DNA from 3 places in the Pseudomonas sp. S2_F07 genome. Region 1 is predicted to be linked to each of the others. Evidence: predicted binding sites of a transcription regulator. Region 1 holds the regulator's gene; each other region holds the start of a gene.
The links. Region 1 encodes FliA, which starts transcription of late flagellar genes. Its sites were predicted from a motif close to CTAAAGTTTNNNNNNNNNNNGCCGNTAA; they were not measured.
Positions count from the first base shown of each region.

Region 2: motA (flagellar motor stator protein MotA) is a predicted target of FliA. The motif match lies at 1,989-2,016, and genes of this name have one in related genera.
Region 3: flgM (flagellar biosynthesis anti-sigma factor FlgM) is a predicted target of FliA. The motif match lies at 2,453-2,480, and genes of this name have one in related genera.

Region 1 is NZ_CP162758.1:5,606,860-5,611,883, forward strand. Features, by position in the region: gene flhF (flagellar biosynthesis protein FlhF) at 1-1,045, shown strand, start outside; gene fleN (flagellar synthesis regulator FleN) at 1,162-1,992, shown strand; gene fliA (RNA polymerase sigma factor FliA) at 1,989-2,729, shown strand; gene AB4O40_RS25425 (chemotaxis response regulator CheY) at 2,897-3,268, shown strand; gene AB4O40_RS25430 (protein phosphatase CheZ) at 3,290-4,078, shown strand; gene AB4O40_RS25435 (chemotaxis protein CheA) at 4,133-5,024, shown strand, end outside.
Region 2 is NZ_CP162758.1:4,421,538-4,426,561, reverse strand. Features, by position in the region: gene motB (flagellar motor protein MotB) at 1-906, opposite strand, end outside; gene motA (flagellar motor stator protein MotA) at 1,068-1,919, opposite strand; gene AB4O40_RS20040 (HDOD domain-containing protein) at 2,087-3,625, shown strand; gene AB4O40_RS20035 (rhodanese-like domain-containing protein) at 3,667-4,482, shown strand; gene asd (archaetidylserine decarboxylase) at 4,501-5,024, shown strand, end outside.
Region 3 is NZ_CP162758.1:2,380,701-2,385,724, reverse strand. Features, by position in the region: gene AB4O40_RS10620 (MFS transporter) at 1-670, shown strand, start outside; gene AB4O40_RS10615 (flagellar brake protein) at 735-1,481, opposite strand; gene AB4O40_RS10610 (flagella synthesis protein FlgN) at 1,574-2,041, opposite strand; gene flgM (flagellar biosynthesis anti-sigma factor FlgM) at 2,090-2,416, opposite strand; gene flgA (flagellar basal body P-ring formation chaperone FlgA) at 2,584-3,342, opposite strand; gene AB4O40_RS10595 (chemotaxis protein CheV) at 3,426-4,358, shown strand; gene cheR (protein-glutamate O-methyltransferase CheR) at 4,404-5,024, shown strand, end outside.

The sequences.
Region 1 (5,024 bases):
CGCCGGCTTGCCGTTGACCGCCGCCGAGCCGCTGATCGAACCGACCTACGCCGAACCCCGTCGTCCTGTACCGGCCGTTGCGCCAGCGTCCGCTGGCGTGGACCCGCGGGCGTTCGACTCGATGCGTTTCGAGCTCAACAGCCTGCGCGAACTCATGGAAGTGCAACTCGGCTCCCTGGCCTGGAATCAGCTGCAAGGCAGCCGTCCGGACCAGGCCAACCTCTGGCGTCGCCTGCAACGCATCGGCCTGTCCGGCCCGCTGTCGCGTGACCTTTTGGCGATGATCACCGAAATCGAAGAACCCCGTCAGGCCTGGCGCATGTTGCTCGCGCACCTGGCGCGCATGATCGTTACCCCGGAAGTCGAGCCGCTGGAAGAGGGCGGTGTGATTGCCATGGTCGGCCCTGCCGGCATGGGCAAGACCACCACCCTGGCCAAGCTGGCTGCCCGCTACGTGCTCAAGTACGGCGCGCAGAACATTGCGCTGGTGAGCATGGACAGCTTCCGCATCGGTGCCCAGGAGCAGCTCAAGACCCTGGGGCGCATTCTCAATGTGTCGGTGACCCACGTCGATCCGGGCCAGTCCCTGGTGCAGGCGCTGGAGCCATTGCTGCGCAAGCGCGTGGTGCTGATCGATACCGCGGGCCTTCAGGCCAGCGATCCGGCCCTGCGCATGCAGCTCGAAAGCCTGGCCGGTCGCGGCATCCGCTCGAAAAATTATCTGGTCCTGGCAACCACCAGCCAGAAACAGGTTCTAACGGCCGCTTATCACAGTTACAAGCGTTGTGGGCTCGCAGGCTGCATCCTGACTAAACTGGATGAAACGGCAAGTCTGGGCGAGGTGTTGAGCCTTGCCATCAGTCATGAACTGCCGGTGGCTTACCTGACCGATGGCCCGCGGATCCCGGATGATTTGCATCTGCCGCGTCGTCACCAGTTGGTCAGCCGCGCCGTGAGCGTACAAATGCAGGAAGAACCCAGCGAAGAAGCCATGGCTGACATGTTCGCTGACATCTACCACAGTCCGACCAAGCAGGTTGGCTGAGGTAAAAATGAACAGTTTTTGTACCTACATCGATGGTCTGCCATGCATTGTTCCGTTTGTGAACGCGCAGCCAGTAATGTGGCCTCCGTCTATGCAAGACAAGGTAAAGAAATAACATGGGCAGCATGCATCCCGTACAGGTGATCGCGGTGACCGGCGGCAAAGGTGGCGTCGGGAAAACTAATGTGTCAGTGAACTTGTCCCTGGCTTTGGCCGAGCTTGGCCGGCGCGTCATGCTGTTGGACGCCGACCTTGGACTGGCGAACGTCGACGTTCTGCTGGGCCTGACACCCAAACGTACCCTGGCCGACGTGATCGAAGGCCGCTGCGAACTGCGCGATGTACTGCTGCAGGGACCCGGCGGCATCCGTATCGTTCCGGCCGCATCCGGCACTCAGAGCATGGTGCATCTGAGCCCCGCGCAACACGCCGGCCTGATCCAGGCCTTCAGTGATATTGGCGACAACCTCGACGTACTGGTGATCGACACCGCTGCGGGCATTGGTGACTCGGTAGTCAGTTTCGTCCGCGCAGCCCAGGAAGTGCTGCTGGTGGTGTGCGACGAGCCGACCTCGATCACCGATGCCTACGCCTTGATCAAGTTGCTGAACCGCGACTACGGCATGAACCGCTTCCGCGTCCTGGCCAACATGGCCCAGAGCCCGCAGGAAGGACGCAACCTGTTCGCCAAGTTGACCAAGGTCACGGATCGCTTCCTCGACGTCGCCCTACAATACGTTGGTGCGGTGCCTTACGACGAAAGCGTGCGCAAGGCCGTGCAGAAGCAGCGCGCCGTCTACGAGGCCTTCCCGCGTTCCAAGTGCTCGCTGGCGTTCAAGGCCATCGCGCAGAAGGTCGATACCTGGCCGCTGCCGGCCAACCCGCGCGGACACTTGGAGTTTTTCGTCGAGCGGCTCGTGCAGCAGACAGCAGGACCTGTTCTATGACAGCCAGCGGCTACAACCTCTACAAGAAGTCGGCACGCGATGCGCAGTACGAGCTGATCGAGCGTTACGCGCCGCTGGTTAAACGCATTGCCTACCACTTGCTGGCGCGTTTGCCGGCCAGTGTCCAGGTCGAAGACCTGATCCAGGCCGGGATGATCGGCCTGCTTGAAGTGTCGACCAAATATGACGCCAGCAAAGGCGCCAGTTTCGAGACGTACGCGGGCATTCGAATCCGCGGCGCCATGCTCGATGAAGTGCGCAAGGGGGACTGGGCGCCACGTTCGGTTCACCGCAATACGCGCATGGTCAGCGATGCCATTCGCTCGATTGAAGCGAAAACCGGCCGTGACGCTAAAGATCACGAAGTTGCGGCCGAACTCCAATTGAGTCTCGACGATTACTACGGGATTTTGAACGACACCCTGGGCAGCCGGCTGTTCAGTTTCGACGATCTGTTGCAGGACGGCGAACACGAAGGGCTGCACGAGGATGGCGCGAGTGCTCATCTCGAGCCGTCACGCGACTTGGAGGATGAACGCTTCCAGGCGGCGCTGGCGGATGCGATTGCCAATTTGCCGGAGCGTGAGCGACTGGTGTTGGCGCTGTACTACGACGAAGAGTTGAACCTCAAGGAAATCGGTGAGGTCCTGGGGGTCAGCGAATCGCGGGTCAGCCAGTTACACAGCCAGTGCGCGGCCCGTTTGCGGGGGCGTTTGGGGGAGTGGCGAGCGCGCTGAAGGCAGTGTGGGGACACTGCGAACGAGGCTGGTGTGGTGTTGAACTGCGCCGGTCGCGATCTGTTGTGCTCCAGACAGTCATTGAGTGCTTTGCCGGATTGATTGAAATGGCGCGTCCAGGTGCTGGGCGCGTTTAAGACTGCTTGGAGGTCGAATTGGACAAGAACATGAAAATCCTCATCGTTGATGACTTCTCAACGATGCGGCGGATCATCAAGAACCTGCTGCGTGACCTTGGGTTCACCAACACCGTCGAGGCCGACGATGGCACTACCGCCATTCCGGTGCTCAACAGCGGAAGCATCGACTTTCTGGTAACGGACTGGAACATGCCTGGCATGACCGGTATCGATCTGCTGCGCCACGTGCGTGCCGATGAAAAGCTCAAGCACCTGCCGGTGCTGATGGTGACCGCTGAAGCCAAGCGCGAGCAGATCATCGAAGCGGCCCAGGCCGGCGTTAACGGCTATGTGGTCAAGCCCTTCACGGCCCAGGCGTTGAAAGAAAAAATCGAGAAGATTTTCGAACGCATCGGTTGATGAGTGCGCCACGGGGGAGCTATGGGCAATAACGAAACTTCATTGGGCGATTTTGAATCGACCCTGAAAAAACACGCCGTCGAATTGGTCGAGAGCCTTGAGAAAGGCAAGTTCGGCGACGCGGTGCAATTGATCCATGAGCTCAACCAGACCCGTGACCGCGGCCTGTATCAGGAAGTGGGCAAGCTCACTCGCGAGCTGCATAGCGCGATCGTCAATTTCCAGATTGACCCGCACATGCCGCAAGCCGAAGAAGTGTCGCAGATCACCGACGCCACCGAGCGCCTGGGGTATGTGGTCAAGCTGACCGAGGCGGCGGCCAACCGCACCATGGATCTGGTGGAAAATGCCACGCCGCTGGTCAATGGCCTGGCCGATGAAGCCAAGGTGTTGAGCGCGGACTGGGGGCGCTTCATGCGTCGCGAAGTCGGCGCCGAAGAGTTTCGTGAACTGGCCCGGCGGGTCGACGGCTTCCTGACGCGCAGCGGCACGGACAATCGCGCGGTGTCGGGCAACCTCAACGACATCCTGCTCGCCCAGGATTACCAGGACCTCACAGGCCAGGTGATCAAGCGTGTGACCCAGTTGGTCACCGAAGTCGAAAGCAACCTGCTCAAGCTCGTGCTGATGGCCAGCCAGGTGGACCGCTTTGCGGGCATCGAACATGACCGTGAAGCGATGCTTGCTGAAAAAGATCCACAAAAACATCTCTCTCAGGGTGAAGGTCCGCAGATTCATGCCGATAAAAGAGAAGACGTTGTGTCCGGTCAGGACGATGTGGACGATTTGTTATCCAGCCTGGGATTTTAGAGTTTTAGAATTTTAGGTTTTTTGGGTTTTTAGACCTGTAGGAGCACCCCCTTAATGAGCTTCGGCGCCGATGAAGAGATCCTTCAGGATTTCCTGGTTGAGGCCGGCGAGATTCTAGAGCAACTGTCCGAGCAACTGGTCGAGCTGGAAAGCCGTCCGGATGATGCGGATCTGCTCAATGCAATTTTTCGCGGTTTTCACACTGTAAAAGGGGGCGCCGGCTTCCTCCAGCTCAACGAGCTGGTGGAGTGCTGCCACATCGCCGAGAACGTGTTCGACATCCTGCGCAAGGGTGAGCGTCGCGTCGACTCGGAACTGATGGACGTGGTTCTCGAAGCCCTGGACGCGGTGAACAGCATGTTCAGCGAGGTCCGCGAACGCAGCCCGATCACGGCCGCGACACCGCAACTGCTCGCGGCGCTGGCCCGGTTGGCCGAGCCGCAATCGGCTGACGAAGTGGCGCCTGCGCCCGTCGCCGAGGTGATTGAAGAACCGGTGGCCGAATCCGGTTCCGACGACATCACCGACACCGAATTCGAACAACTGCTGGACTCGCTGAACGCCGTCAAGGCCCAGGCCGAGGCCCCGACGGTTGCTCCAGCGCCCGCCGGCAATGCCGCTGGCAGCGACGAAATCACCGATGCCGAGTTCGAGTCGTTGCTCGATCAACTGCACGGTAAAGGCCAGTTCGCCGTTGACGCGGTTGTCCCGGCGACCGCTGCGCCAGAAGTGCCGAAAGCGGCTGGCGACAGTTCCGATATTACTGACGACGAATTCGAAGCACTGCTCGACCAACTGCACGGCAAGGGTAACTTTGCTGTCGAGGCTTTGGAGTCGGCCATTGCTTCGGTGCCTGCACCTGCGGCACCAAGCGCGGTGGCGGCCGGCAGCGATCTGATTTCCGATCACGAGTTCGAAGCGCTGCTCGACGAATTGCACGGCAAAG
Region 2 (5,024 bases), 1.2 Mb from region 1:
AGCCGGTGCAGCTCCCGGAGCGGCCAAACCTTGCGGTGCATCAGGAGCAGGCTCCGCGCCTTGCGAGCCTTCGATCGCACGCTGGGCTTTTTTCGTCAGTACGACGATGTCGATACGGCGGTTCACCGGGTTGAACGGATGCTCGCGATCGAACAGGGCCGACGAGGCATAGCCGACCACCCGTGCCACCTGAGCATCCGGATAGCTGCCCGCCACTAGCGCACGCCGTGCGGCGTTGGCACGATTGGCCGAAAGCTCCCAGTTACCGAAATCACCGGTGCCGGTGTATGGCTTGGCATCGGTGTGGCCGCTGATGCTGATCTTGTTCGGCACCGCCTTGATGGTGTCGGCCATGGCCAGCAGGATGTCTTCGAAATACGGCTTCAAGCGAGCTGAGCCTGAGTCGAACATCGGGCGGTTTTCCGCGTCCATGATCTGGATGCGCAGGCCGTCCTGAGTGATCTCGAACAGGATCTGGTCCTTGAACTTCTGCATCTGCGGGTTTTCTTCGACCTTGTTCTGCAATTCTTGCAGCAACAGTTCGAGGCGCTCTTTTTCGACCTGCTCGGCCATGCCTTCGACCTGATCGGTATCGATGGTGACCTTGTCCGGTTGTGGTTGGGACTTCACCTCCGGGTTGAGGGTGTTTTCCGGCGCCAGGGTCGGTGTGCCGCCCAGATCGATGATGTAGGGCGTGCCGCTTTCGGAAAAGCCGATCGGGTCCTTGAAGTAACCGGCGATGGCAATCTTCTGTTCCGGCGTGGCGGTGGACAGCAGCCACAACACCAGGAAGAACGCCATCATCGCCGTGGCGAAGTCGGCGAAGGCGATTTTCCAGGCGCCCCCGTGATGCCCGCCGGCGATGCGCTTGACGCGCTTGATGATTATCGGCTGGTTATTTTCCATGGAGAGTGCTCTGTCTCACAAATACTGTTCCTTTTTGACGGTGCCTGTTGTCGCCATACTGCGTTGCCGCTCCTCGCCATAGCGGGCTATGACTCGTCGCGGCGCCTTGTCTGGCAACAACAGTCACTCGCCAAAAAGGAACGTATTTGCGAAACAAAGCACTAACGACCGCGAACCGCTTGTTCCAGCTCGGCGAAGCTTGGACGGTGCGCCGGGTACAGGACCTTGCGCCCGAATTCCACGGCCAGCGATGGCGGCATGCCGGAAGCCGAAGCCACCAGCGAGGCCTTGATGGCTTCGTAGACGTTCAGCTCTTCCTTGGCATCGTGGGCCAGGGAATGGGCCAGCGGGCCGAAGAAGCCGTAGGCGGCGAGAATACCGAAGAAGGTACCCACCAGTGCCGCACCCACGTGCAGGCCGATGGACTTCTGGTCGCCCTCACCCAACGAAGCCATGGTCACCACGATCCCCAGTACCGCCGCGACGATACCGAAACCGGGCATGGCATCGGCGATGCCGTTGACGGCGTGGGATGGATGCTCAAGGTCTTCCTTGAGGCTGAACAGTTCCATGTCGAACAAGCCTTCCAGCTCGTGGGGAGCCATGTTGCCGGAGGACATGATGCGCAGGTAATCGCAGATGAACGCGGTCATGCGCTCGTCCTTCAGCACCGTCGGGTACTTGGCGAAGATCGGGCTCGCGGCGGCATCTTCGATGTCGCCTTCGATGGCCATCATGCCTTCGCGGCGGCTCTTGTTGAGGATCTCGTAGATCAGGCCCAGCACTTCCAGGTAGAAGGCGTGGTTGAAACGCGAACTGAACATGCTCAGGGACTTCTTGAGCACGTGCATCGTCATATAGCCGGGGTTGGCCTGCAAGAAGGCGCCGAGGGCCGCGCCGCCGATGATCATGACCTCGAAAGGCTGGATCAGGGCGGCAATCTTGCCGTGGGAAAGCACGTATCCGCCGAGCACGCTCGCGAATACGACGATGATGCCGATAATTTTAGCCATAGGTTAGGAGAGCACTTACTGAGTCGGGTTCAAGGTCATATTCGGAAGTTAAAAAATCTCTTCTTCTACTTATCGGCAAAACTGCGCCAGACTATAGCCAGTTCAGGCGAAAAGCTAATTTGACCCCTTGCGGGCACAGGTACTGTTGACGATGATCGCCTCCCACCATGGTTAACGAAACGAACGCCCCAACCCCGAAACCGACCACTCTCGAAGGCTGGGTCAAGCTTCTCGATGGCGTGCGCCTGCCGGTTCCGCAAGCCAGCCACGACCGGGTCTGCAAGGCCATCCGCGACAATCGCAGCTCGTTGCGCGATATCGCCGACCTCATGCAAGGCAGCCCGGCCCTGGCCTTGAGCGTGATTCGCGAAGCCAACCGGCATACCCACGGCGGCATGACCGAGCCTGCGGAAAACCTTGAAGTTGCGATCAATCGCCTCGGCCTGAAACGCACCGAAGAACTGCTCGCGCGCCTGCCCGCCGAACCCCAGTCCGAGATTCCCAAAGCCCTGCGTCAGTTGCAGATGATCAGCCAGCACGCCACGCAACAGGCCAACGGCTTTTTTGCCAGTCGCCTGGCGCGCCTGTGGCAGGACATCCACTGGGGCAGCCTGCTGTTTCTTTCGCCCCTGTGGCCGCTGGCGCTGACCCATCCGAAACTGCTCGAAGACTGGGAGCTGCGGGTCATCCATAAAGGTGAATCGGCACGCAAAGTCGAACAGCAACTGTTTGGCGTACGCCTGCTGGAGATTGGCCAGGCACTGGTGGAGGTCTGGCACCTGCCGATCTGGGTGCAGCAAGGCTATCGACTGCTGCTCACCGAGCAGCGGGAACTGGTGAAGGTCCTGCGTATTGCCCGTGACAGCGAGCATCCACTGCGCCAGCAGAACCGCCTCGATGACGATCCGACCCTGCGCCGCTGGCTCAATCAACCGGCCAACACCGTGCTGCTGGCCAACGGGCTGGCGCTGTCGGCGCAACACGCCTGGGACAGCCCCCACAGTGAGCGCTGGCAGTACCTGACCAGCCTTTACCTGCAAATGCCGATGGACGAGCTGCAGCAACAACTGCACCAGCAAGCCGCCAACAGCGCACGCCAACACGCCATGCCCGACCTCTGGCACCCCGCCGAGTCGCTGATCTGGCCGTGGGGCATGAACCGTGTCCACGCAGGCTTGCTGCCGGCAGCGGCACCCACCGCCGAAGACCTGGCGAAGTGGCGCAAGCAATGCGCCGAACTGCTGGTCGAGCCGAGTCGTTTCACCAATGCCATGCACTTGACCATCGCCGCCCGGGACGCCCTCGTGGCCTGCGGCATGCGCCGGGTGATGATCCTGATGGCCGACCGCACCCACGCCAATCTGCGCGTGCACCAAACGGCCGGCCTGCCGAAGGAGGCTGCCGGGTTGAATTTCGTGGTCAGCCAGAGCAACGTGTTGCAACGCCTGCTCGCGCAACAGGCCCAGGTGCGACTGACGCCAACCAACAACGCGCAATTCTCGGCCCTGCTGCCCAACAGCCTGCGTTCGCAGTTCAATGGTGAACACTTGCTGCTGCGCTCGCTGGTCAACAATGGCCGGGTGATCATGATCATCGTGGCGGATCAAGGCGGCGGGCCGTTTTCGGAAATTTCCGTACAGGCCTTCGGCAAAACCGCGCAGTGCATCGAAAAAGCCCTGCACAGCTTTAGCCACCGTGGCCAATAAGCTGCGTTACAATCCTCCCTTTTGTGCTCTGGAGACCTCACATGTCTGACTTCTCTGGCTTGCCGCTGGTGATCGAGCCGAGCGACTTGCTCCCTCGCCTCGACGCCCGCGAACTGATTCTGGTGGACTTGACCAGTCCCGCCCGCTACGCCGAAGGGCACATTCCCGGCGCACGCTTTGTCGACCCGAAACGCACACAGCTCGGCCAGGCCCCCGCCCCGGGGCTGATGCCCCCGCAGGCAGCACTCGAAGCGCTGTTTGGTGAACTGGGACACAACCCCGACGCGATCTACGTGGTGTATGACGACGAAGGCGGCGGTTGGGCCGGGCGCTTCATCTGGCTGCTGGATGTCATCGGCCACAGCAAGTACCACTATATCGACGGCGGCCTGACGGCCTGGCTGGCGGAAGGCTTGCCCATGTCGATCCAGATCCCGCCACCGGTGGGCGGCCCGGTTTCACTGACCTTGCACGACGAACCCACCGCCACCCGCGAATACCTGCAAAGCCGTCTCGGCGCCGCCGACCTGGCAATCTGGGATGCACGCGGGCCGCAGGAGTACTCCGGCGAGAAAGTCCTGGCAGCCAAGGGCGGGCACATTCCCGGCGCGGTCAATTTCGAATGGACCGCGGGCATGGATCGGGCACGCCAGTTGCGCATCCGCACCGACATGCCGCAGATCCTCGAACAACTCGGGATCAGCAAAGACAAAGAAGTGATTACCCACTGCCAGACTCACCATCGTTCTGGCTTCACCTATCTGGTGGCCAAATCCCTCGGTTATCCGCGGGTCAAAGGCTACGCCGGCTCCTGGGGCGAATGGGGCAACCATCCCGATACCCCGGTAGAAATTTAAGATTTTTAAGGACCGTTAATGAACAAGCGTCTGTTTCTCCTCGGCCAGTACCTGCTGCCCCACAACCTGCTCTCGCGACTGGCCGGCTGCATCGCCGAATGCCGCGTTCGCTGGTTCAAGAATGCCTTTACCGCCTGGTTCGCCAAGCGTTATCAGGTGGACATGTCCCAGGCGCTGGTCGAAGACCTGACCGCCTACGAGCACTTCAACGCGTTCTTCACCCGTGCATTGAAAGACGGTGCCCGTCCATTGGACGAAACCCCTGGCGCGATCCTCAGCCCCGCCGACGGTGCGATCAGCCAGCTCGGCCCGATCGAGCACGGCCGCGTGTTCCAGGCCAAGGGCCACAGCTTCAGCGTGCTGGAACTGTTGGGTGGCGATGCGGCAAATGCTGCGCCGTTCATGGGTGGTGACTTCGCGACCATCTACCTGTCGCCGAAGGACTACCACCGCGTGCACATGCCGCTGGCCGGCACCCTGCGCGAGATGGTCTACATCCCGGGCCGTCTGTTCTCGGTCAACCAGACCACCGCTGAAAACGT
Region 3 (5,024 bases), 3.1 Mb from region 1:
CGAGCAGGTCGGTCTGTTCATGGGTAGCTGCATTTTTGCCGGGCTGTTGGTGCAGTGGCCGCTGGGCTGGTTATCCGACCGTTATGACCGGGCCTTGCTGATCCGCTGTTTTGCCATGTTCCTGGCGGTCGCGGCGTTACCGCTGGCGATCTTGCCCAAGGTGCCGCTGGAGGTGTTGTTCGCCGTCGGCTTCCTGTGCTCGCTGGTGCAGTTCTGCCTGTACCCGCTGGCGGTGGCGTTCTCCAATGACCATGTCGAGGGGGATCGCCGGGTGTCGCTGACGGCGATGCTGCTGGTGACCTACGGTGTCGGTGCCAGTATCGGGCCGCTGGCAGCCGGGGTGCTGATGAAGCTGTTCGGCAGCCAGAGCCTGTATGCATTCTTCACGTTCTTTGCGTTGGTGCTGGTCTGGCGGATCCGGCCGAAAGCCGTGACCAACCTGCATCAGGTGGACGATGCACCGTTGCACCACGTGGCAATGCCGGACAGTATGTCCAGTTCGCCGCTGGTGGCTGCGCTGGATCCGCGGGTCGATGAACAGGTGGTGCAGGACCAGATGTGCAATCCGGTGAATCCGGAACCGCCAGCCGAATCAGGACCTGAATCCGATCAGCCGCCAGAAGACCCTGACTCCGGCCGCGAGCAAAGCTTTACCGAAGCCAGGCCTTAATACCGGGGCACAAAAAAACGGGCAGTCACCGCAAGGGACTGCCCGTTTTCTTGTTGGCGCTCTATCACATGTCGTCTTTGTCGAAGCGGCGTGCTTCGCGTTGCAACTGGTAGACAAAGCGTTCGACCTGACGCTGCACCAGCCCGCTCATGTTGTGAAAGCGAACGCCGGCGAAGGTGGTGGAAATCCTTTCTTCGAAGTGCAGATAACGCAACTCGACCGGTGCGGTCATCTTGCCGAAGGGCAGGTCGGCGTTGAAACGGTCGTAGACCTGACCCAGTTGCAGGCTGCCGGTGATGTCGCCGTCGAAGCGCAGTTTGCAGCCGGTAGCGGAAATATCCAGCAGCTTGCCGCTGATCGGCGCCTTGAGCTTTTCGCCGTCCAGGTTGACGTTGACCAGCTGTGCCAGCTTCAGCGCGGCGCGGAACGCATTGCGGCGCTGGTGGTACACCACTTCATGGGGCAGGGGGCCGCGGTAGCAGCGGCTGCCACCGGATTCGTCGATTTTCAACTGGCCGTTGCTTTCCCAGGCAATGCGTACGCCTTCGTGGAAGCCTTCGACCCTGAACGGCTCGCCCGCCAGCAGGTAACGCTCGCCATCACGGGGAATCATTTCGTCCAGGGCAATCATGTTGCTGTCACGGTCCAGGTCCACCAGGTAGCTCTGGAAGCGCTGGCTGCGCTCATGGAACGTGATGATCAGCGGGTCATGGCTTTCGAGCAGCTGGCGCAGGTTGCTGGAGATTTCCAAGGGCGTGGAGAGCACCTTGGGTGGCTGCGGAGCATCATCCACGGATAAGGCATTGGACACGGTTAATCAATCTCCAGACAAAATTTGACTACGGCAGACTAGCAGTTTGCCAGTATGTTGCGCGTCTTGATAGAGCGAGGGCGTTGACCGCTTCATGCCTGACTGAGCGGGCGTGGCTTGGCAAGCTTGGAGAATGTTCCGCTGGCATCGTAAAGCGCCGGGGTTTCACCGCCGGTGAGGATTTTCAGCTGGGTGGCTGTAGCGGCCTGCTGAGTGAGGATCGACTGGCCGTTGTTGGCGTTGATGGCCTGGCACTGGGCCAGGAGATCGGTCAGCACGTCACTTTGCGCCAGCAACTGCTCGCCAATGCTCGACTGGCCGGCCAATTGCTCAAGGCCGCTGCGGTTGGTCGGCAGGTTGAGGCTGGCGAGGATTTCACTGCGCTTGCGGCCATGCTGTTCGAGCAAAACGATCAACGCCTGTTTCTGCGCCAGGATGTTCTCGAGCAATGGCATGTCGCGGCCATGCAATGCGAGGGATTCGGTCTGCAGTAACTCCAGCAGGTGTTGCGCTGGGGCAAAGTCGTCGGTGATCAGTTGCAGTAGATGAGTGTCGTGCATGGCTGGCCTTGGGTTTTAAGCGTCCAAAAGCCTGGCGCCGGCGGTGGCCTAGCGCTGGGCTTCGAAGTTGAGCAGTTTGCTGGCTACACGGTTGCTGTCGACTTTATAGCTGCCATCGGCAATCGCTGCTTTCAACTCGGCCACGCGGGCGTTGTCGACGGCAGGCTGATCGCGCAGCTTGTCAGTGACCTTCTGCAACTGTTGAGCCTCATTGCTGAGATGTACCGATTCCCCGCTTTTGACGGTGCCGGCCTGTTCGGCCGCGGACTCCAGCGGCGCGGATTTGCCGGCTTCGGCGCTTTCCTTGCTGGCGCTGGTACGTGTACTGCCCGTCAGGGACGAGGAGCTGTTCAAACGGCTGAAATCGATGACCATGATAAAAAACCTCTGGGAATTTGGACGCTTGCCATGGTTTCGGCCATTCCCTGGAAAACTTTAGGCTCATTTATCAATGAACCTTGCGCGCGTCAGCGCTTGCCCTGCATGGAGCACAGTCTAGGGAACAGCCGCGGCAAGCGCCACATTCAGATGAACAGAGCGCCTTACATGGACACTTCCACCTGCCCCGGTGCCATGACCTGCGCCTTGATGACTCGTTGGGAGTTGAGGTTTTTCACCCGGATTTGCTCGCTCAGGCTGCCGTTTGACAGCGCTTCGCCCGGCATGCGCACGCTGAGGGTGCCGCTGCGGGCGGTTATCACCACTTGATCGCCCTTGCGAATGACTTCGGCCTGCTCGATGTTCACCAGGGTAATTACCTGGTCGGCGACCATTGGTCGGGTCAGTCGCTGGCCGATCGCCTGATCGAGGGAGGTCAGGTAGCCCTGGCTGATGAGGCTGATATCGCGCTCGCGCAGGATCACGTCTCCAGGTTCGACAATGGCGGCGCGGCGCAGTGGCCGGGCGCTGGTCACGACCTCGCGAAACAGGCGGACTTGAGCGGGTACGAACACTGTCCAGGGGGAAGTACCCTCGCAGCGAACCTTGACCGTGACCCGTCCCAGCGGCTTGGGACTCTCGAGCGTTGCTGTCAATTCCTTGTCGCACATGGGCATGTGCATGCGCGGATCGAGCGGGTTGACCTGGATCTCGTAGCGACCTTCCGTTTGACTGGTAGCCAGATAGTCTTCTACGGTGAATTCAAGAAAGCCCTGAGTGACGCCGATAAGCATGTCAGGCAAGGTAACCGCGTCAGCAAGGGCAGGGCTGCCAGCGTTGAACAGGCAAACAGCCGCCAGCACGCCGGGCAATTTGCGGTAGGGTGTGGTCAGGCGTCGAAAAAATGTCGGTTCTGTGTTCATAACGATTAAAAAAGCAAGCGCCGTGCCGTTTAGTGATGAAGGCGCGTCGCAACAACACTTGGCGTTGGTGTAGGAGTCTGGGCATGGCTGGTGTAATGGATTCGGTAAACCAGCGCACGCAACTGGTGGGGCAGAATCGCCTTGAGCTGTTGTTGTTCCGTCTCGACGGCCAGCAACTGTACGGGATCAACGTGTTCAAGGTTAGGGAGGTGCTGCAATGCCCCAAACTGACGCTGATGCCCAAATCCAGTCCTGTCGTGTGCGGCGTGGCGAACATCCGGGGGGCGACCATTCCGATCCTTGATCTGGCGATGGCGACCGGCTCCGGCGCGTTGAAGGACAAGAACAACCCCTTCGTGATCATCACGGAGTACAACACCAAGACCCAGGGGTTCCTGGTCCGTTCGGTGGAGCGCATCGTCAACATGAACTGGGAGGAGATCCATCCGCCGCCCAAGGGCACCGGGCGCGATCACTACCTGACGGCGGTGACGCGGGTCGACAATCAGTTGGTCGAAATCATCGACGTCGAAAAGGTGCTGGCGGAAGTGGCTCCGACGCCGGAAGCGATTTCCGTTGGTGTGGTGGATGTCGAAACCCAGCACAAGGCGCTTTCGTTGCGCGTGCTGACGGTCGACGACTCGTCGGTGGCGCGCAAGCAGGTCACGCGTTGCCTGCAAACGGTCGGCGTCGAAGTGGTGGCGTTGAACGACGGTCGGCAAGCGCTGGACTACCTGCGCAAACTGGTCGACGAGGGCAAGAAGCCGGAAGAAGAGTTCCTGATGATGATCTCCGACATCGAGATGCCGGAGATGGACGGGTACACGCTGACGGCGGAAATCCGCAACGACCCGCGCATGCAAAAGCTTCATATCATCCTGCATACTTCGTTGTCGGGGGTATTCAATCAGGCGATGGTCAAGAAGGTCGGTGCCGATGACTTCCTGGCCAAATTCCGTCCTGATGACCTGGCATCCCGGGTAGTCGACCGGATCAAGGCAGCAGATATCAGCTAGAGGCCCGTGCCCCTGGCAGTCAACACGATTTAAGAGGCGGCATCATTGTCTACGGGTAATTTGGATTTCGAACAGTTCCGGGTATTCCTGGAAAAAGCCTGTGGCATTTTGCTCGGTGAAAACAAGCAGTACCTGGTCTCCAGCCGTCTCAACAAACTGATGGAACAGCAAGGCATCAAGTCTTTGGGCGAACTGGTTCAGCGCATGCAGACCCAGCCGCGCAGCGGTTTGCGCGAGCAGGTGGTGGACGCCATGACCACCAACGAAACCCTGTGGTTTCGTGACACCTACCCGTTTGAAGTCTTGAAGAACAAGGTACTGCCCGAAGCGATCAAGGCCAGTCCCGGCCAGCGCCTGCGCATCTGGTCGGCGGCGTGCTCGTCGGGCCAGGAGCCGTATTCGCTGTCGATGTCCATCGACGAATTCGAGCGGGTCAACATGGGCCAGTTGCGGATGGGCGTGCAGATTGTTGCCACCGACCTGTCCGGTACCATGCTGAACAACTGCAAGACCGGCGAGTACGATAGCCTGGCCATCGGCCGCGGTCTTTCGCCCGAGCGCCTGCAGCGTTATTTTGACCCGAAAGGGCCGGGGCGCTGGGCGATCAAGGCGCCTATCAAAAGCCGTGTGGAGTTCCGTTCATTCAACCTGCTGGACAGCTACGCG